4 regions of the Streptosporangium sp. NPDC048047 genome follow, and region 2 is predicted to be linked to each of the others. Evidence: riboswitches for the same ligand, from Rfam matches in the RefSeq annotation. Region 2 holds a riboswitch; each other region holds the start of a gene.
The links. A riboswitch is a leader RNA that binds a small molecule or an ion and turns the genes downstream of it on or off. The one in region 2 is predicted to bind cyclic di-AMP.
Positions count from the first base shown of each region.

Region 1 (4,397 bases), on a different contig from region 2:
CGATGTCGGTGCCGAGGGCGAAGAGCTTGCCGTCCTTGTTGATGCCGTTCTCCCACTTGGCGGCGGGGAAGTCGCTCTTGCGCTTGTCCAGGCCGTACTCGGCGAGGTCGGCGAAGAACTGCGGGCGGGCCTTCATGAGGCCCATCGCGCCCTCGTCGATGCCGACCACGTCGGCCGCGCCGCTGCCGGCCTGCAGGCGCTGCAGGAGCTGGGGCAGGAAGACGTCCTCGAACCGGTCGGTCGGGTTCTCGTGCTTGATCTGGATGTTCGGGTGGGACGCGTTCCAGGTCTCGACGGCCTTCTTGTAGCCGAAGTTCGCGCCGCCGCCGAAGGTCTGCACGGTGATGGTCACCGGCTCGGAGGCCGAGCCGCCCGAGGCGGCCGTGTTCTTGGCGGGCTCACTCGAACTACAGGAGGTGACCGCCAGTGCTGCGGCGGTCATCACCACGACGGCGGCGAGCTTGCCGTGTCGCTTGGTGTTCAACATTCCGGACCCCTCTCAGGTGGTCGCCCGAATCGATTGGGAGGTGACATCGCGAACCGGCCCCCGACGAACGCGATCGGCGATGGGTTGCGCGCGGGCAGCTTTTGGGAGCGCTCCCACGAAGACTGGACGATGGGCAACCGGCGCGTCAATATGCCGAAACGTAACCGTTACATCGCGGGTGTTTCAGCTCGGCGAACAGTCGTTAAGGTGACAAACTGTGCGATCGGGCGCTTGGGAGCGCTCCCACCCCAACATGACACGACGCGGCGAACGCTCACCAACCGGGATCATCCAGTGCATCGGGGATCGTCCGGCCCTTCCTCGCGGCGATAAGGTCCCGGCCGGAAAGCCGAAACGGCGACCCGGTCGTGCCGGGTCGCCGTCCGTCGTCCGCCGGTCCTCGCCGCTCCCGGAGGGACGGGAGCGGACGAGGGAAGGGGAGAGGGGAACGGAAGACCGGAGTCGTCCGTCAGCCGTTGTAGGCCGGGTATCCGTAGCCGTCGACCTGGGCGACCGGCCGGACACGCTCCTCGACCTTGCCGTTGCCGGTGTTGCCCTCGATCGTGGTGATCGTGCCGTCGCCGTTGTCCTTCTTGACGAGACCCACGTGGTCGATGGCGTCGATGTCCTTGCTGCCGCCCCAGTCGAAGAAGACCACGGCGCCGGGCTTCGGGGTCTGACCCCAGCGTCCGTTGTCGGCGAACCACTTGGCGTAGCTGACGGTGTAGGCGTCCCAGCCCATGGTGGGCCGGATACCGGCCTGCTCGCCGACCCAGGAGACGAACATCGCGCACCAGGGGGCGTTGGCGTAGTCCTGGATCCTGCCGCCGTCGCGGGCGACGGTCTCCTTCGCGCGCTGGCTGGAGAGGTACCAGGCATGGAACTTGGTGCCGCCGCCGGCGGCGTTCTCCGAGACGCCGATCTGCTGGGCGGCGATGTCGAGGACCTGCTGGGCGCTGACCTTGGGCAGGTTCTGGGCCTGGGTCTCGGACGAGGCCGCGGCGTTCTCGGTGACGGACCCGGCCTGCGGGCCGGAGGCGTGGCTGTCGGCGAGGGCGGGAACGGTGGTCACGGCACCGCCGGCGAGGACGATGGACGCGCCCACGAGGGCGCGGACCAGGCTGTGCTTCCCGGGGGTGAGGCGGTTCTTGGCCATGGGAGAGTTCGGCTCCTTGCGTCGCTTCCATGCCGCCTACCGGGTTAGCTGACGGGTTCGGGCTGGGAAGTGCCCTACGGCGCGCGAACGCGCTGATTCACCCCATGAAGTGGTTCCCCGGTTCCGCGAGAGCCGCGGATTCGGCGGCCGCGCCCATCGACGGAGTGATCCGTCGTGATGATGCGCGGTCGGGCAATGTGTCGACGAGAGATGGGTCTGTGGACCTCGGTACTCATCGCGAACGAGTAGAACGTACGTGCTGCTCCAGGCCGATTGCAAGCTCCCGCATTGCCTTTACTTGGGAAAACGCCGAATATCGGTGATCGCCGGCTTCTCGGTCCGAAGATCGGCGACTTCGGGCCAAAGGCTTTCGCAAAAGCCGCAAACCCTTGCGGCACAGGGATTTCCGCACCGCGGAACCGGCGACGCCCCGGCGCGACGAACGGTTCTTCCCGGCTGAATCGCCCCCTAACGTAGATCTTTTTAAAGGGGGATCGTTTTACCTGTTCAGCGCCTTGCCGGGCGTCACGTCGCCGGGCGCGCGTGCTCGGATGTTCATCCGCGGTTCCCGGCCGCGTAAGGCGTCACGGTTACGGTGAGGCGATCGTGAACGGGTCATCGCCCGGCGTGGAGGAGGGGCGGGACCACGCGCGGGAACAGCCTTCGGCCATCGCCTGGGCGGAGTCCCCCCTGCAACTGCTCTGCGTGGTCGAGGCCTGCCACGCCGGGCTGCTCGGCGCCCCCGTCCGGGTGGTACCCCGTGCCGGCTCGCGCCCGCTGACCGCCACCCGCCGGGAACTGTCCCGCCTCGTCCTTCCCCCGGGGCTGGAACAGGCCGACCCGGCCCCCGGGCCGCCCAGGCCCCGGCGGGGCATCACCTGGGTGATCGGCGACGCCTTCTCCGGCCGGGTCCAGGCCCGCTGGCTCACCGCACTCCCCGGACGGATCGTGGTCGTCGACGACGGGCTGGCCACGATCAGGCTCCTGGAACTGCTCGCCGGGCCCCCCGGCAGGCCGCTGCTACGGGCCCGGGCCACCGCGGGCCCGTCGCGCTCCGTCCTCGGCGCGGCGGCCGGTCTGCGACTGCGCTCGGCCGCCCGGTCGGGCCGGCTGACGGTCTTCACCGCGATGCCCGTCCCGGACGACCTGGCGCGCGCCGTACGCGGCAGGGGAGCCGAACTGGTCGTCCACGACTTCACCTGGCTGCGCGCGCAGCCACTGCGCCGGCCCCGGCCGCAGGAGCCCACGGTCGTCCTCGGCACCTCACTGGTGCGCAACGGCCTGATCCACCGCGACCGCTACCTCACCTGGCTCGCCGGGGTGGGCGCGGCCGGGCCGATGGCCTATTTCCCGCACCGCCGGGAGGACCCCGGCGACCTCGAACGGATCGGCGCGCAGCCCGGCGTCACCGTCTACGACGCCGGGGCCCCCGCCGAGATGACCCTGCGGGGACTGGACGCCGGGCAGCGGGTGCTCAGCCTGCCGTCCACCGCCGTCACCTCGCTACGGGTCCTGCTGGCACCCCGGGGCGTCACCGTGGAGGCGGTGGACGTCCCCGACGACTGGTGGACCGCCCTGGCGGTGCCCTCCCTCCGCTCACACCTGTCGATGTCCGCTCCTCACGACACCGGAGTCAAAAAGTGAAGGTCCTGGCCGTGGCCGACTCGGATTCCTATCTGAAGTGGGCCGCCCACCTGCTCGCGGGCCTTCCCGGCGGCTGTACGGCGGAGCTCGCGGTGATCCGTACCCCCATCGCGCCCTCGCCGGCGCAGATCCGCGCGGCCGTCACCGGGGTGGCCGCCGACCCTCCCGTGCTGTCGGCGCGGGCGCTGCGCCGGGCGGCCGAACGGCTGCGGCCCGACGCGGTGCTGGCCGCCTGCACCGGCCCGGTGGTTGACGTGCTGGTCGGTGAGGTGCTCGCCGGCCTCTCGCCCAGGCCGGTGTTCGTCTCCGGGCTGCCCGGCATCTCCGTCCCCGCCACCGAGAAGGCATGGCTGTTCCGCAGCGGCTGCGACCTGTTCGTCCTGCACAGCGGCCGGGAGGTGGCGGAGTTCACCGAACTCGGCCGGAGGCTGGGCGGCGGCGGCGCGGTCGGCCTGGCCCGGCTGCCGTTCCTGCCCGCGGGGCAGGCCCCGCCCCCCGCCGGGCCGCGCGACCGCGTGGTGTTCGCCGCCCAGGCCAAGGTGCCCAGGCGCAGAGAGGACCGGGAACGGATCCTGCTGTCCCTGGCGGATCTGGCCGGGCGGCGGCCGGACCTGGACGTCGTGGTCAAGCTCCGCGCCCTCGACGACGAGCGGCAGACCCACGCCGAGCGGCACCCCTACCGGCGGCTGTGGGAGGAACTGGCCGGGCGGGACGCGGTCCCCGCCGGCGCGGTGCGGTTCGAGGCCGGCCCGATGCGCGACCACCTCGCCCGCGCGGCGGGGTTCGTCACGGTCAGCTCGACCGCCGCGCTGGAGGCGATCGCCTGCTCCGTTCCCCTGCTGGTGCTGTCGGACTTCGGGGTCGGCGCCGAGACGATCAACCTCGTCTTCGAGGGAAGCGGACTGCTCGGCACCCTCGAAGACCTGGCCGCGGGGCGCTTCCTCACCCCGGACGGGGAGTGGTGCCACGCCAACTACTTCCACCCCGGCGGGCTGGACGACTGGACCTCCCACCTGGTCACCCTGGTCGGCATGGCCCGCTCGGGACGCCTGGTCCCGGCCCGCTCCCTGCTCGACGGTCCGGCGTACGCCGCCGCCCGCCGCCGCGCCC
Region 1 covers NZ_JBEZNH010000055.1:18,940-23,336, forward strand. Annotated here, with positions in the region: gene AB0D67_RS31925 (ABC transporter substrate-binding protein) at 1-487, opposite strand, end outside; gene AB0D67_RS31930 (CHAP domain-containing protein) at 957-1,643, opposite strand; cyclic di-AMP (ydaO/yuaA leader) riboswitch at 1,662-1,799, opposite strand; gene AB0D67_RS31935 (hypothetical protein) at 2,250-3,287, shown strand; gene AB0D67_RS31940 (DUF6716 putative glycosyltransferase) at 3,299-4,397, shown strand, end outside.
Region 1: linked by a shared signal. The riboswitch ahead of AB0D67_RS31930 (CHAP domain-containing protein) and the one ahead of AB0D67_RS37485 (hypothetical protein) in region 2 are both predicted to bind cyclic di-AMP.

Region 2 (4,397 bases):
GATGATCGTCATGGCCGGCCTGCTGGCGTACGCCGACGTCTTCAACCCGATCCGCCTGCTGGGTTGATCTTTCGTGACCATCCGTCCCGTACGGCGCGCCGCGGGCGGGCCGTACCCGCCGTAGGGGTACGCCGTGAACGACCGGACGCCGGGAGCGGCGATCGACGTGGCGCTGTTCCGGCTGCGCCGGATCTGGGCCCGGCCGCTGCGTGGCCGCCGGGCGGGTGAGCCGCCCCGGCCGGTGCAGATGTCGAACGTGATGGTCGTGCACGCGGTGCACAAGCTGAGCCTGGACGTCCCCGAGGTGACCGTGGGCGCCGTCGCCGAGCAGCTCGACGTGGACCCGTCCACCGCCAGCAGGCTCGTCAACGACGCGATCGGCGCGGGTCTGGTGGCACGGGAGGAGTCGGCGGTGGACGCCCGGCGGGCCCGTCTCGTGCTGAGCGAGCGTGGCCGCCGGGTGCTGGAGGTGGTCGTCCGCTACCGGCGGACCTACCTGGACGGCCTGATCGCCGACTGGACGGAGGCCGACCGCGAGGCGTTCGCCCGGCTGCTCGCCCGTTTCGCAGAGGCGGCCGTCGCCCGCCCGGCCGACCTGGCCGGCCTGGACCGGATGGTCGCCGAGGCGGCGGGGACGACGGACGTGGCCGTCACCCGCCCGTGACGCCGCCGATCCCGCCGGGTCCGTCGGTACGCCGGGAGACGTCCGGCCGGGTCCGTCAGTGCATCGAGATGTGGACGTGGTCGAAGTGGTTGGCGGTGACGCCGCCGCGGTCGGACATGGCGTGCCAGCCGGTGCCGCTGTTGATCCGCTGACGCCAGATCACGTACTTCACCCCGAGCCGGGTCCTGTTCTTGAGGGCCCAGGCGGCGATCTCGTCGCCGAGCCCGACGTGGCCCGCCGTGGGCGTCGATCCGCCGGTGCTCATCATGAAGTCGCAGGCCCGGCCCAGCGGGTGCTCGCCGCCGTCGTTCTCCGAGCGGTAGCAGCCGACCTCGTAGGGGAGGGTGAACCGCTTCCCGACCGCCTCGCGCATGATCCGGGTGCGGTCGGTGATGTTGTCGGAGCCGGTGGGCAGCTGGGGCGCCCAGCTGCCGTCGGTGCGCCGGCCCGAGCCCACGGGGACGAGCGCGTCGAGCTTCCGCCTGATGTCCGCGATGGCCTTCTCGGCGTCGCGGCGCCGGGCGGCCACGGCGTCACCCTCCTCGGCGATCCGGCCGGTGAGCCGGGCGGCCTCCTCGGCCGCCCGGCCGCGCAGGTCCCGGCTCTGGGCGAAGGTCCGGAGGTGCGCGCCCTGCTGGGCGGCGAGCTGGGCGGTGACCGCCGCGCCGTCCATCCGGGGGGCGGTCAGCAGGGAGGGCAGGTCGCTCCCGCCCCCCTGCTGGCCGCCCTGGTACTGGAGGCTGGCGATGCCGGCGACCTGCTTCCTGGCCTCCGCGTAGGCGCGTTCGGCCTCGGCCAGGGCGGCCCTGGCCCGGCTCTCGGCCTGCCGGGCCTCGCGCAGCGACTCCCGTTTGGCCGCGTAGTCCTCGATGAGCCCGTCGACCTTCTCGGTGAGCTTCGCCAGGTCGGCGCGCAGTTCGGACTCGGACGGCTTGGGGTCGGCGCCGGCGGGCCCGCCGGCGAGGACGAACACCAGGGCCGAGACCGCGGAGACGGTCATGGCCGCACGGCGACGGGACGTGGGGGACGGGGCCGCCACGGCTCTCCTCTCCTACCGCCTACCGGGTTAGCTGACGGGTTCGGGCGGGAGAGAGCCCTTCCACCGAAGTGGATTCACCCCGGGTGCGGTGGTTCCCCGGCTCCCGGGCGACGCACCCGGAATTAGGCATATCGGACATTAAGTCCAATGGGTGAGGATAGTAATGGTAAACGGACGGTCACGCGACCCCGTCCCGTGACCGTCCGCCGGTCATTCCCCGACCAGGGACCGCAGACGGCGGGCCGTGTCCTCCGGCAGCACGTCGTTGACGAAGGCGCCCATGGCGGACTCCGACCCGGCCAGATACTTCAGCTTGTCGGGCGCCCGGCGGATGCTGAACACCTCCAGGTGGGCGTACGACAGATCCCGGCCGGTGTGCACCGGCGCCTGGTGCCAGGCCGCCACGTACGGCAGGGGCACACCGAAGAACCCGTCCAGGGCGCGCAGCACCCGGGTGTACAGGGGGCCGAACGCCGCCCGCTCGGCGGCCTCCAGCGACCCCAGGCCGGGAACCCGGCGATGGGGGTAGAGGTGGACCTCGACCGGCCAGCGCGCCGCGGCCGGCACGAACGCCGTCCAGTGCTCGTTGGCGGCGACCACGCGGACGCCCGCCTCCCGCTCGGCGGCCAGCACGTCGGCGAACAGGTTGCCGCCGGTCCGCCTCCGGTGCCGCTCGGCCGCCTCCAGGGACAGCCGGGTCCGGGGGGTCACGTAGGGGTAGGCGTAGATCTGGCCGTGCGGGTGGGCCAGGGTGATGCCGATCTCGGGGCCCCGGTTCTCGAAGCAGAAGACCTGCTCCACCCCGGGCAGCGCCGACAGCTCCGCCGTACGGTCGATCCACGCCTCCATGACCAGATCGACCTGCTCGGGGGACAGCCGCGAGAAGGAGGAGCCGTGGTCGGAGGTGAAGCACACCACCTCGCACCGCCCGGTCCCCGGGCGGACCTCGCTCAGCCCGCCGACCGGAACGGCGTCGACCGGCTGGCCGGAGAAGGACGGGAAGCGGTTCTCGAAGACCACGACGTCGTAGTCGGATGAGGGGATCTCGGTGAGCCGGCCGGGGGCCGAGGGGCACAGCGGGCACTCGTCGGCCGGAGGCAGGAACGTGCGGCTCTGGCGGTGCCCGGCCACCGCGATCCACTCCTCGGTGAGAGGGTCGTAGCGCAGCTCGGAGGCCGGGGGACGGGGCGGCAGGTCGCGCAGGTCGGCCGCGCTCCGGTCGGCGTCGTCCCGCCGGTCGAAGTAGAGCAGCTCGCGGCCGTCGGCCAGGTGGGTGATCGTGCGTTTCATGAGCTCACCGTCTCGTTCCGCTGGTGGGGGTCGGTGATGATCAGTTCGCCCACCTGGGACGCCAGCTCCTCGCGGGCCTCCTCCGGCAGGCCGGAGTCGCTGACCACGACGTGCGCCTCGGCCAGCCCGGCGATCGTGCTGATGCCGACCGTGTCCCACTTGGTGTGGTCGGCCGGCACCACCAGCCGGTGCGCCGAGGCGACCAGCTCGCGGTCGGTCTCGGCCTCCAGCAGGTTGGGCGTGGTGAACCCGGCGCGCACGCTCATCCCGTGCACGCCGAGGAAGAGGGTGTCCACGTGCAGCCTACGGATCGCCGCGACCGCGACCGGGCCGACCAGCGCGTCGGAGGGCGTGCGGACGCCGCCGGTCAGCACGACGGTGCGGTCGGCGCGGGGGGAGCGGTGGAAGACGTCGGCGACCCCGATCGAGTTGGTGATCACCGTCAGGTCGGGCACGTCGGTCAGGAAGCGGGCGAGCGTCCAGGTGGTGGTCCCGGCGGAGAGCGCCACGGCCGTGCCCGGCCGTACCAGCCGGGCCGCCCGCCGGGCGATCGCCTCCTTCTCCGGCTGCTGGCGCGCCGACTTGGCGGCGAACCCCGGTTCCTCGGTGGAGCCGGGCCCGGCGACGGTGGCGCCGCCGTGGACCTTCGCCACCAGCCCGCGCTCGGCCAGCACCTCCAGGTCCCGGCGGATCGTCATGTCCGACACCCCGAGCTCACGCACCAGGTCGGCGACCCGGGCGCCGCCGCTCGTGCGTACCCGGTCCAAGATCGCCTGCCGCCGCTGCTGGGCGAGCATTGACCACCCCTTAAATCACCAGATTCCAGCAAATTACCACAACCATGGTAGTTGGAAGATGTTGGAACCTGGTGGATGGGAGTGGCCCGCGGGCGGGCCCGGCAGGTGTTCCCGCCGGGCGGCGGACGGAGGCCGTCCGCGAACGGATCTAGCCGTCGTCTCCGGCGGGCCGGGGCGGGCGGCCCCAGGCCGCAAGGAGACGGGTCTGCGCGTCGGTGCCCGCGGGGACGGGCCGCTGCTCCCCGATGACCCCGGCCTGCCGGTAGCCCTTCTCCGCGTCGGCGAACCAGGCCGCGCAGGCGTCGACCAGCTCCGGGTCGAGCCGCTCGTCGGCGCCGATGGCCCGGGCGAGGTCCCAGGTGTGGATTAGGACGTCGGCGAACAGCTCCGCGACGTACTCGCCGCCGGGCGCGTCGCCGAACGACAGGTGGACGAAGCGGGTGAGCGCCCCGTCCTCGAACACGGCCTGCACGGCCGCGGTGGCGGAGGTGTCGAACGCCTTCAGCGCGTCGTCGCCGAGCATGTCGCCGTCCAGGGCGTCACCGGTCTCGCCCATGGTCCGGCCGGCCAGCAGCAGGGGGACCCAGCGGCTCTCCCTGACCACGTG
Region 2 covers NZ_JBEZNH010000090.1:2,302-6,698, forward strand. Annotated here, with positions in the region: gene AB0D67_RS37475 (site-2 protease family protein) at 1-67, shown strand, start outside; gene AB0D67_RS37480 (MarR family winged helix-turn-helix transcriptional regulator) at 134-664, shown strand; gene AB0D67_RS37485 (hypothetical protein) at 720-1,664, opposite strand; cyclic di-AMP (ydaO/yuaA leader) riboswitch at 1,706-1,842, opposite strand; gene galT (galactose-1-phosphate uridylyltransferase) at 1,914-2,993, opposite strand; gene AB0D67_RS37495 (DeoR/GlpR family DNA-binding transcription regulator) at 2,990-3,790, opposite strand; gene AB0D67_RS37500 (TIGR03086 family metal-binding protein) at 3,939-4,397, opposite strand, start outside.

Region 3 (4,397 bases), on a different contig from region 2:
GAGCGGGAGCAACTTCCGCCGTTGCTGGGCCAGCTGTTCGCCGGCGGCGGTGAGGGGCGGGCGCTCTCGGTCGAGCTGCCTCCAGGCGACGTGGTGTGGCCCGACCCCGGCTACTCCCAGCTGATGGTCGGTTATCGTCCGGCGTTCTGGCTCAGTGACGAGCCGGTCTCCGCCGGGCTGTGGTCCGGCCTGCGGGCCGAGCACCCGCGCTCGGGCCTGTGGCCGTTGCTGCTGGAGGACTCCGTCCAGCCGTGGTCGTCCGGGCAGATCGCCCCGGACACGGTGGAGGAGATCGACAACTATCACACCGCCGCCTTCATGGCGGAGGTCTGGGCCGACTGGACCGAGAGGGCGGACGCCGAGCAGCTGGAGCTGCTGGCCCCGTTCGGCGCGCGGTGCCCGGGTCCGGCCCCCGCGGGCAGGCTCGCCACCGACCCCGACGTGGTCGCCGACTGGTACGCCGGGCTGGTCGCCGAGCGCAGGACCCCCCTGGGCCTGGTGGCCGTCGACCGGGGGGCCGACGCGCTGGCCGTCATGGGGTGGCAGGGCGCGCTGAACCACAACGAGTGGATGGTCCCGCTGGCCGCCGTGGTGCGGAGCTGGGAGGAGCGGTTCGGGGCGCGGCTGGTGGGCGTGGGTTTCAACACCCTCGACCTGAGCGTCGCGGCGCCCCCCACGACGGCGGAGCACGCCCTGCACGTCGCGGCGGAGCACTGGACGTTCTGCCCGGACAGCGTCGTCTACAGCGCCGGCACGCTCGCCGGCTACGCCGAGCAGATCATGGGCAGGAACGCCTGGTCGTTCTGGTGGGACTGACCGGGGCGGGCGGCCGTTTCCCGGGGTTCCGGGCGGGACCGCGGGCCGCGGGAAATGGCGGCGGTGAATCACCCGTATGTAATTCGCCGCGGCGTGTACGCCCTGGTCGGCGCCGGTTCAGGGGCCGATGAACCGGATCATGTGCCCTTTCTTGGCCATAGAAGGTAGATCTTCTGGTCATTCCATGGGTTCTGCTTTGCTTTGTCTGATTTGCCCGGTAGTGTCCTAGTCATCGGCAGGTGACCTGCACCCTCATCCGAGGGGGCGACCGGGCCGACGTCGAATCCCGAAGCCGTCATGGTATGGGAGCCGGGGACCCACCTTCCGGGGTGAATCCGCCGCGAACGCGGTGGTAGGGCACTCCACCGCCCGAACCCGTCAGCTAACCCGGTAGACGAGATGGAGAGGAGATCCCTCAGTGGGAGACCGCGCCACCTTCGTACCGGTATGCAGCATTTCGCTGCCGGTCCTCTGAGACTTTCACATCCCCTGGGTTCTTCCGCCGCGATCGGTCGCGGCATCCCCCAGCGCTCCGTGTAGCGCCACCTGATCCACCCCTGCGCCTCTTCTTCCCTGTGAGCGCGACCCCGCCGATGCCTCCCTTCACGCATGGCGTCCGGCTGCCCCGTTCCCTCGCGAAAGAGTTCGTTTCCTCATGCCTTCCCTGGATCCCCGCACGTCCGCCCGCAAGACCCGCTACGCCGTCGCCGGCCTCGTCGGCGCCGGGCTCCTCGCCTCCGCCGCCGCCGTCTCGGCCCTCCCCTCGGCCGACCGGGACGCGCCCGCCGCCTCGGCGGCCGGCACCGGGGTCACCGCGGTGAGCGAGCCGGTCGCGGCCGCGGTCCCCGAGGCCGCCCCCGCCCAGGCCGCCGCGCCGAAGGCCGCCGCCGCTCCCGAGCAGGCCGCCGCGCCGGAGCAGGCCGCCCCCGCCAAGCCGCAGAAGGTCACCAAGACCGTCATGCTGAAGGGCCAGACCAAGGCCTCCTACTTCTGGGACGACTCCTCCGGCCGCGCCGGTGACACCGGCCTCCCCGCCAGTGGCAAGCCGATGCAGAAGGGCATGATCGCCAGCCCGAGCTGGCCGCTGTTCACCGAGGGCTACGTCATCTACAAGGGCAAGAAGGCCAAGTTCTTCGTCGGCGACCGCGGCCCCGGTGTCCCCTCCAGCAGCGGCGTCATGATCGACCTCGACGCCAAGACCTTCGCCGACCTGACCGGCGGCACGTTCAACCCCGGCACCCTCGGCGTGGACGGCAACGGCGGCATGGGCCACATCAAGGTCGACTACGTCATCACCAAGTGGGGCGACGGTCCGGGCAAGAAGAACGACCCGGTCCCCTTCTCCACCGGTGCCTGGGGCAAGCGGGACGGCGACCCGGCCAAGCCGGTCCAGATCACCGTCAAGCCGTAACCGGCCGGAACGGCGCCGCCGCACCATCACGGCGGCGCCGCCGGACCGTCACGACGCCGCCCCGCGCCAGTGCGGCACCATCGGGCCGTGACGGCTCACCGGGTCATAAAGGTTCCACCGGGCCGTGACGGCTCGGTCAGGCCGTGACGGCCGGAGGCGAAGAGCTTCACCTCAGACTTTCCTGGACACGGGAGCGGACGCCGGCGCAGGGCGTCCGCTCCTGCTTTTCGCTCTCCGGCCCTTCGGTGCGGGGATGCCTTGCCCCGACCTGGGCAGAATGACATTCTGTTCCGGGTTACCGGTCCGTCATCTCCAGGCGGCGGGAGCCGTCCGGGCGGCCACCCGGCCCGCCCGCGGACGGATGGGGGAGAGGGAGCGACATGACGACGCGCGTCCGGGCCAACGGCATCGAGATCGCCTATGAGACCTTCGGGTCTCCCGGCGACCGGCCGCTTCTGCTGATCATGGGCCTCGGCGCCCAGATGATCCACTGGGACGAGGAGTTCTGCGAGCTGCTCGCCGGCCGCGGGCACCACGTGGTGCGGTTCGACAACCGCGACGCCGGCGAGTCCACCCACCTGAACGACGCCGGGGCGCCCGCCCTCGGCGGCGGCCGGGCCCCCTACCTGCTCGACGACATGGTCGACGACGCCGCCGGGCTGCTCGACGCGCTCGGCTGGGAGTCGGCCCACGTGGTCGGCGCCTCGATGGGCGGCATGATCGCCCAGGCGATGGCGATCGGCCATCCGCGCCGGGTGCGGAGCCTCACCTCGATCATGTCCACCCCCGGCCACGCGGTCGCCCCGCCCACCGAGGCGGCGATGGCGGTGCTCATGGCGCCGCCGCCGCCCGACCGCGAGGCCGCGATCCGTCAGGCGCTGAGCACCTGGGAGATCCTCGGATCCCCCGGATACCGGATGGACCGCGAGCGCGTCGCCCAGATCACCGAACTCAGCTACGACCGCGGCCTCGACCCGGCCGGGACCGCCCGGCAGCTCGCCGCGATCCTGGCCTCGGGCGACCGTACGGCGCTGCTCGGGAAGATCACCGTACCCACCCTCGTACTGCACGGCGAGGCCGACCAGCTCATCCCGGTGGCCGGGGGGATCGCCACGGCGGACGCGATCCCCGGCGCCAGGCTGGTCACCTTCCCCGGCATGGGCCACGACCTGCCGCGCCTGCTCTGGCCGGCCTTCGCCGACGCGATCGGTGAGCTCACCGCCTCCGCCGAGCGGTGAGCTCCGGTACGGCCCGCGCTCCCGGTGCGCGGAGCCGTACCGGAGGATCAGACCTCGAGTCTCTCCTCGATCATCCGCAGGGTGTGCCGGGCCAGCGCCAGGTTGCCCCGGTTGCGGTCCAGCGCCAGGTACAGGAAGAGACCCTTGCCGCTCCGGCCGGTGACCGGGCGGATGATGTGGTACTGCGCGCTGAGCGTGATGAGGATGTCCTCGATGGTGTCCTTGAGGCCGAGGGAGTCCATCGTCCGCAGCTTGGCCTTGACGACCTCGGTGTTGCCCGCCGCGGCCACCTGGAGGTCCAGGTCCTTGGAGCCGCCGAGCGCGCCCAGCGCCATGCCGCTGTTGTAGTCGACGACGACCGCGCCGACCGCGCCGTCGATGCCCATCATTTCCTTGAGAGAGATATCCATGTTGCCCATGTCTGACTCCGATCAGTGGGGTGTCGATGTGCGGGACGTGAGGGCGGCCATTCTCACCGCCGTCTTGCGGCCCTCCAGGCGCAGCAGCCCGAGGTTGGTCCCGGGCCGGGCGAGCACCGTGAGGACGATCGTGGGGCCGGCGGCGTAGAAGGCCGCGTAGCCGTTGTCACCGGAGATCAGCGTCTCCTCGAAGGAGCCCTTGTCGGCCATGGCCGTCAGCCGGCTGCTGAGCGCGAGCACCGCGGAGGACAGCGCGCCGATCTGCTCGGTCTCACCTCGCAGGTCGCTCGCCAGCGTCAGGCCGTCCACGCTGCAGGCGATGCTTCCGTTCACCTCCGGCACGCGCTCGCGCAGCAGCGCCATCTCCTCGTGCAACCGGTCGCGCAGCAGGGCCAGCTCCCGCCGGGCCCGCTCGCGGCGCGACACCCCCTCCCCGTCCGGCGCGGAAGGGGCCTGCGCGGGGGACGCCGGTACGGTGCCCGGCGTGCCCGGCGTGCCCGGCGTGTCCGCTCC
Region 3 covers NZ_JBEZNH010000004.1:54,724-59,120, forward strand. Annotated here, with positions in the region: gene AB0D67_RS04850 (DUF4253 domain-containing protein) at 1-816, shown strand, start outside; cyclic di-AMP (ydaO/yuaA leader) riboswitch at 1,084-1,228, shown strand; gene AB0D67_RS04855 (hypothetical protein) at 1,472-2,227, shown strand; gene AB0D67_RS04860 (alpha/beta fold hydrolase) at 2,608-3,465, shown strand; gene AB0D67_RS04865 (hypothetical protein) at 3,513-3,884, opposite strand; gene AB0D67_RS04870 (roadblock/LC7 domain-containing protein) at 3,897-4,397, opposite strand, start outside.
Region 3: linked by a shared signal. The riboswitch ahead of AB0D67_RS04855 (hypothetical protein) and the one ahead of AB0D67_RS37485 (hypothetical protein) in region 2 are both predicted to bind cyclic di-AMP.

Region 4 (4,397 bases), on a different contig from region 2:
TGCTGTACGTTCGTGGATCAAGAGTTCAATGAAAGGACTGACAGATGCCGTTCGTGGAGTTGTTCGTCCCCAAGGGATCGCTCGACCAGGAACGCCGCGAGATGATCGGCGGGCGGCTGGTGTCGGAGGTGATGATCGCCGAGGGCGCCCCGGACACCGAGACGGCCAGGTCCATCTCGTGGCTGGTGGTGAACGAGGTCGACGCCTGGTTCGTCGGCGGCCGGCGACTGCCCGCCGGGGAGAAGCCGAAGTACGTGGTGCGGGTGGGGGTTCCGGCCGGCTCGATGGACGACGGCAAACGCCGCGACATCGTGCGGCGCGTCACGCGGGTGCTCGCGGACGCCGACGAGGATCCGGAACGGTTCACCCAGGCCGCCACCGCGTGGGTGCACATCAACGAGATTCCGGAGGGCAACTGGGGAGCGCGCGGCGAGATCGTGCGCGTCGAGGACATCGTGGCCCTGGTGGCCGGCGGTTGACCCCTCGGCCGGAACCCGGCGCGACGCCCGCGGGGATCGGGGGCCTGCCGGGCCGGTGGCCCGTTTGACAGTCGTGTCGCGACGCCGTTTCATGGCGCTTCTTCGAAATCCGCGAACGGGAAGGCGTCATGCCCCCCTGCATCTGATCTGCACGTCGTCCTCGGCGCGGGAGGAGCCATCGGCGGCTCCGTGGTCCGCGAGCTCGTCTCCCGGGGGCACCGCGTCCGCGCGGTCAACCGCAGCGGCCGGGTGCCGGAGCCGCACGGCGTCGAGGTCCACCGAGGTGACGTGACCACCGCCGAGGGCGCCAAGGCCGCCTGCGCCGGGGCCGAGGTCGTCCACCACTGCGCCGCCCCCGCCTACGACCGGTGGGTGGAGGAGTTCCCCCGCATGACCGGCGCGGTGCGCCGGGGCGCGGCCGCGGCCGGCGCGAAACTGGTCCTCGCCGACAACCTGTACATGTACGGCCCCGCCGACGGACCCCTGACCGAGGACCTGCCGTACGCCGCCGCCGACCCCAGGGGCCGGGTACGCGCCGAGATGGCCGAGGCGCTGCTGGCCGCCCACCGTTCCGGCGAACTGCGCGTCGCCCTCGGCCGGGCCTCGGACTACTACGGTCCCGGCGGCGTCAACACCATCGTCGGCCCGCCGGTCACGCCGACCGGCGGCCCAGGGCGCGGAGCTGGTCCGGGCTCAGCGCGGAGACGTTCTGGTCGATGGGCGAGTCCGAGTACTGGTGGATCGTCCACGCCTTCCAGCCGGCCGGGGGCGTCACGGCGCCCTTCTCCCGGCCGTAGGCGGCCACCCACAGCGGGTACTGCTCCAGCCCCGCGCCGTAGGTCTCGGCGAAGTTCAGACCGCTGTAGAACATCGGCGTGACGCCGGTCCTGGCCTTCACGTGTGCCAGCCACGCCTTGGCCCAGGCGTTGACCTGCTCGACGGAGCGGTCGTCGGTGGCCTCCAGGTCCAGGACGAGCAGGTCGCCGCGCCTGGCGGGCTGCGCGTCCACGACGGACAGGAAGTGCTCGGCCTCGGCGATCGGGTCGTTGCCCGGGTGGCCGAAATGGTAGGCCCCGCGCACGATGCCCTTCTTGTCCAGCTCCCTCCAGTGCCTGGCGAAGGAGCGGTCGCGGAACGTCGTGCCCTCGGTGGCCTTGATGATGCCGAACTGGGCGGAGCTGGTGCTCCAGTCGTAGGCGGGCTGGTAGTTGGAGACGTCCAGTCCGTACGTGAGCGGGCCCGCCTCCTGCTGGGAGACGCGCTGGGCTGCCGTGACCTGCCCGGCGGGCGAGGCGGAGGCCGTGACGGGGGCGATGCCGCCGAGGGCGGCGCCGGTCAGGACCGTGCCCGCGAGGGCCAGGCCGAGACGGTTTCCGAGCGTGCTGATCCGGGGGTTGCGCATGGGGTGTCGGCTCCTTGCTTCCATGTCGCCTACCGGGTTAGCTGTCGGGTTCGGGCATGGAAGTGCCCTACGGACGCTTCGATGAGAGGTCGTCCGATTCACCCCAGAAAAGGTGGGTCCCCGGTTCCGCTGGGAAGGCGCGGATTCGGCGTCCGCACGCCGTCGGCGGGCATTGCCACGGAAACGGCGTCGGGTCCGGTCGATGGAGCGGCTCTCGTGCCGCTGGGGCGGCTTTCGCGCCGCGATGACAAAAGGTATGCGTTGCCCCACGGAAAGGGCAAGTGACCTGCGACGGAGCGGATCGCGCCGGTGATCGGGAGGGTGCCGGACCACCCTGCCCGCAGGGGATCGGGGCCCATGGTAAAAATTGACGCCTCGCCGTCCCGGACCGGGCGGGAACCGGGCCGCCCGCCGTGGCGACCGGACTTCCCGGCGGTCGCCACGGCGGCCGCATCTCGGCCATACGTCCGGTCTGTAGGGATTCGTGGTGTCCCCTTGGTAACAGCTCCGTAAGAGCGCGCCGTTACCTGACGCGTACGGACCGTGATGTTCGGCAGGCTGGGGGGAGATCGGATCCGGCGACGGGGAGGCGAGATGCAGGATGATCATGGTCCGGCCCGCGGGCGCGGTTCCGGTGCGGGCCCCCGCGGTCGCATGCCGTACGGCGGGCCCCCGGGCGGCCCGCCCGGGTCCGCCGCGTCCCCGTCCCGTCCGCCGGTCCGCCCCGAGGCCCGGTACGACGGTCCGGCGCAGAGCCCCGGAGACCCGTTCATGCACGGCTCGCTGGTGGACGCCGGCATCGCCCTCGCCGGCCGGCCGCGCCACCCGGCCGGGGAACGGCCGCGTTCCTGGACGGGTCCGCGTCTCCGGCGCGACCGGCTGCTGCGCCCGGCGCTGATCGGCGCCTTCCTGGCGGCCGCCGGGCTCGGCGTCTGGACCTCCGGCTGGTCCCCGCTGGACGACCGGCCCTCCGCCGTGGCGGCCCCGCAGCCCGCGCCGTCGCTCGCCCCGCACGGCACCGCGGTCGTCCACCCGCCGCAGGCCGCCCGCACGCCCTCCGCCGAACCCGGCAGGGTCATGGTCGTCCGCGAGCTGAAACCACGCCTGGTGCGGCCCCGGGCCGACGCGGCGGACACCCCGGACGGCCGCGCCCCGGGGGAGGAGCGGCGGCACGCCGCGGCACGCCGTACGCCGGAGGCCGCTACGCGGACGGAAGCGGGAACGGAGGCGGGGGCCGGAGGCGGCGGGCCGGGCCACCGGGAGACACGGGGCCTCTCGCGCCCGCCGCACGCCCCGCACGACCGCGGGCACGGACACGGGCGCGGCCCGGGGGCGCCCGCCCCCGAGGCCGGACCGCGGGGCCGGGCCGACGGCGGCGCCCCCGGTGCCCCGGCCCGTGACACCCGTGACGCCCGGGACACCTCCGCCGGTCCCGGCGGCCACGACGGCTCCGGCGGCGTGGGTCTGCGGTTCGACACCGCCTACGCCTGCCGCAACTTCCGGCCGGACGACTGGCGCCACGACTTCTGCGTCCGGGCGTGGAACGACTACCGCAGAAGCAACGGCCTCCCCTGACCCGGGGCGCGTCCGCTCGCCCGTCCAAGGACCTGCGACACCTCCAGGGACGGGGTTTCCGAAAAGCACGGGCACGCGTGGGCCCGCCGTTCGGCGGGCTTCCGCCCTCCTCGTTCATCGACTATCGTCGATTGACGATGAACGAGGAGAAGGGGCCGCTGCCCCGCGCGGAGGCCGAGGAGTACGCGAGCTGGTTCAAGGCCCTGGCCGACGCCACCCGCATCCAGATCGTGTCGCTGCTGGCGCGGCGGCGCGCGCCGATGAGCGTGGGCGAGATCGTGGCCGTGTCCGGGGTGGGTCAGTCCACCGTCTCGCACCACCTGAAGATCCTGGCCGAGGTGCGGTTCGTGCTGGTGGAACGGCAGGGCACCTCCGGCCTGTACCGGATCAACGAGAACTGCGTGAGCTGTTTCCCCACCGCTGCCGACGTGGTCATGGGCAACCCCGCGCCGGCCGCGCCCGTCTGCGAGTGAAGGAGTACCGGTAATGGCGCACGATGAGATCCCCGGCCGGACGGTCGCCGGCCGCGGGCAGGACGCCTTCGGGCGGGGCCGCTCCGGCGCGGCCGGTCACGAGGAACCCGGCGCGCGCCCGGCGACCGCCCAGGCCGCCGGGCCCGACGCTCCGCCGGGGGTGGAGATCCGGCCGATGCGCCGATGCGACGCCGAACAGGTGCTGGCCATCTATCAGGCCGGGCTGGACACCGGCCAGGCCAGCTTCGAGACCCTCGCCCCGAGCTGGGAGGGCTTCACCGCGGCCAGGTTGCCGCACCTGCGCCACGTGGCCTGCGACACCGGCACCGGCCAGGTGCTCGGCTGGGTGGCCGCCTCGGCGGTCTCGGCCCGCCCCGTCTACGCCGGGGTGGTCGAGCACGGCGTCTACGTCCACCCGGGCTGCCAGGCCCAGGGCATCGGCCGGGCTCTGCTGGCGGCGTTCGTCTC
Region 4 covers NZ_JBEZNH010000008.1:52,368-56,764, reverse strand. Annotated here, with positions in the region: gene AB0D67_RS09615 (tautomerase family protein) at 45-479, shown strand; partial or broken gene AB0D67_RS09610 (NAD-dependent epimerase/dehydratase family protein) at 627-1,091, shown strand; gene AB0D67_RS09605 (GH25 family lysozyme) at 1,132-1,881, opposite strand; cyclic di-AMP (ydaO/yuaA leader) riboswitch at 1,893-2,042, opposite strand; gene AB0D67_RS09600 (hypothetical protein) at 2,653-3,456, shown strand; gene AB0D67_RS09595 (metalloregulator ArsR/SmtB family transcription factor) at 3,594-3,929, shown strand; gene AB0D67_RS09590 (N-acetyltransferase family protein) at 3,943-4,397, shown strand, end outside.
Region 4: linked by a shared signal. The riboswitch ahead of AB0D67_RS09605 (GH25 family lysozyme) and the one ahead of AB0D67_RS37485 (hypothetical protein) in region 2 are both predicted to bind cyclic di-AMP.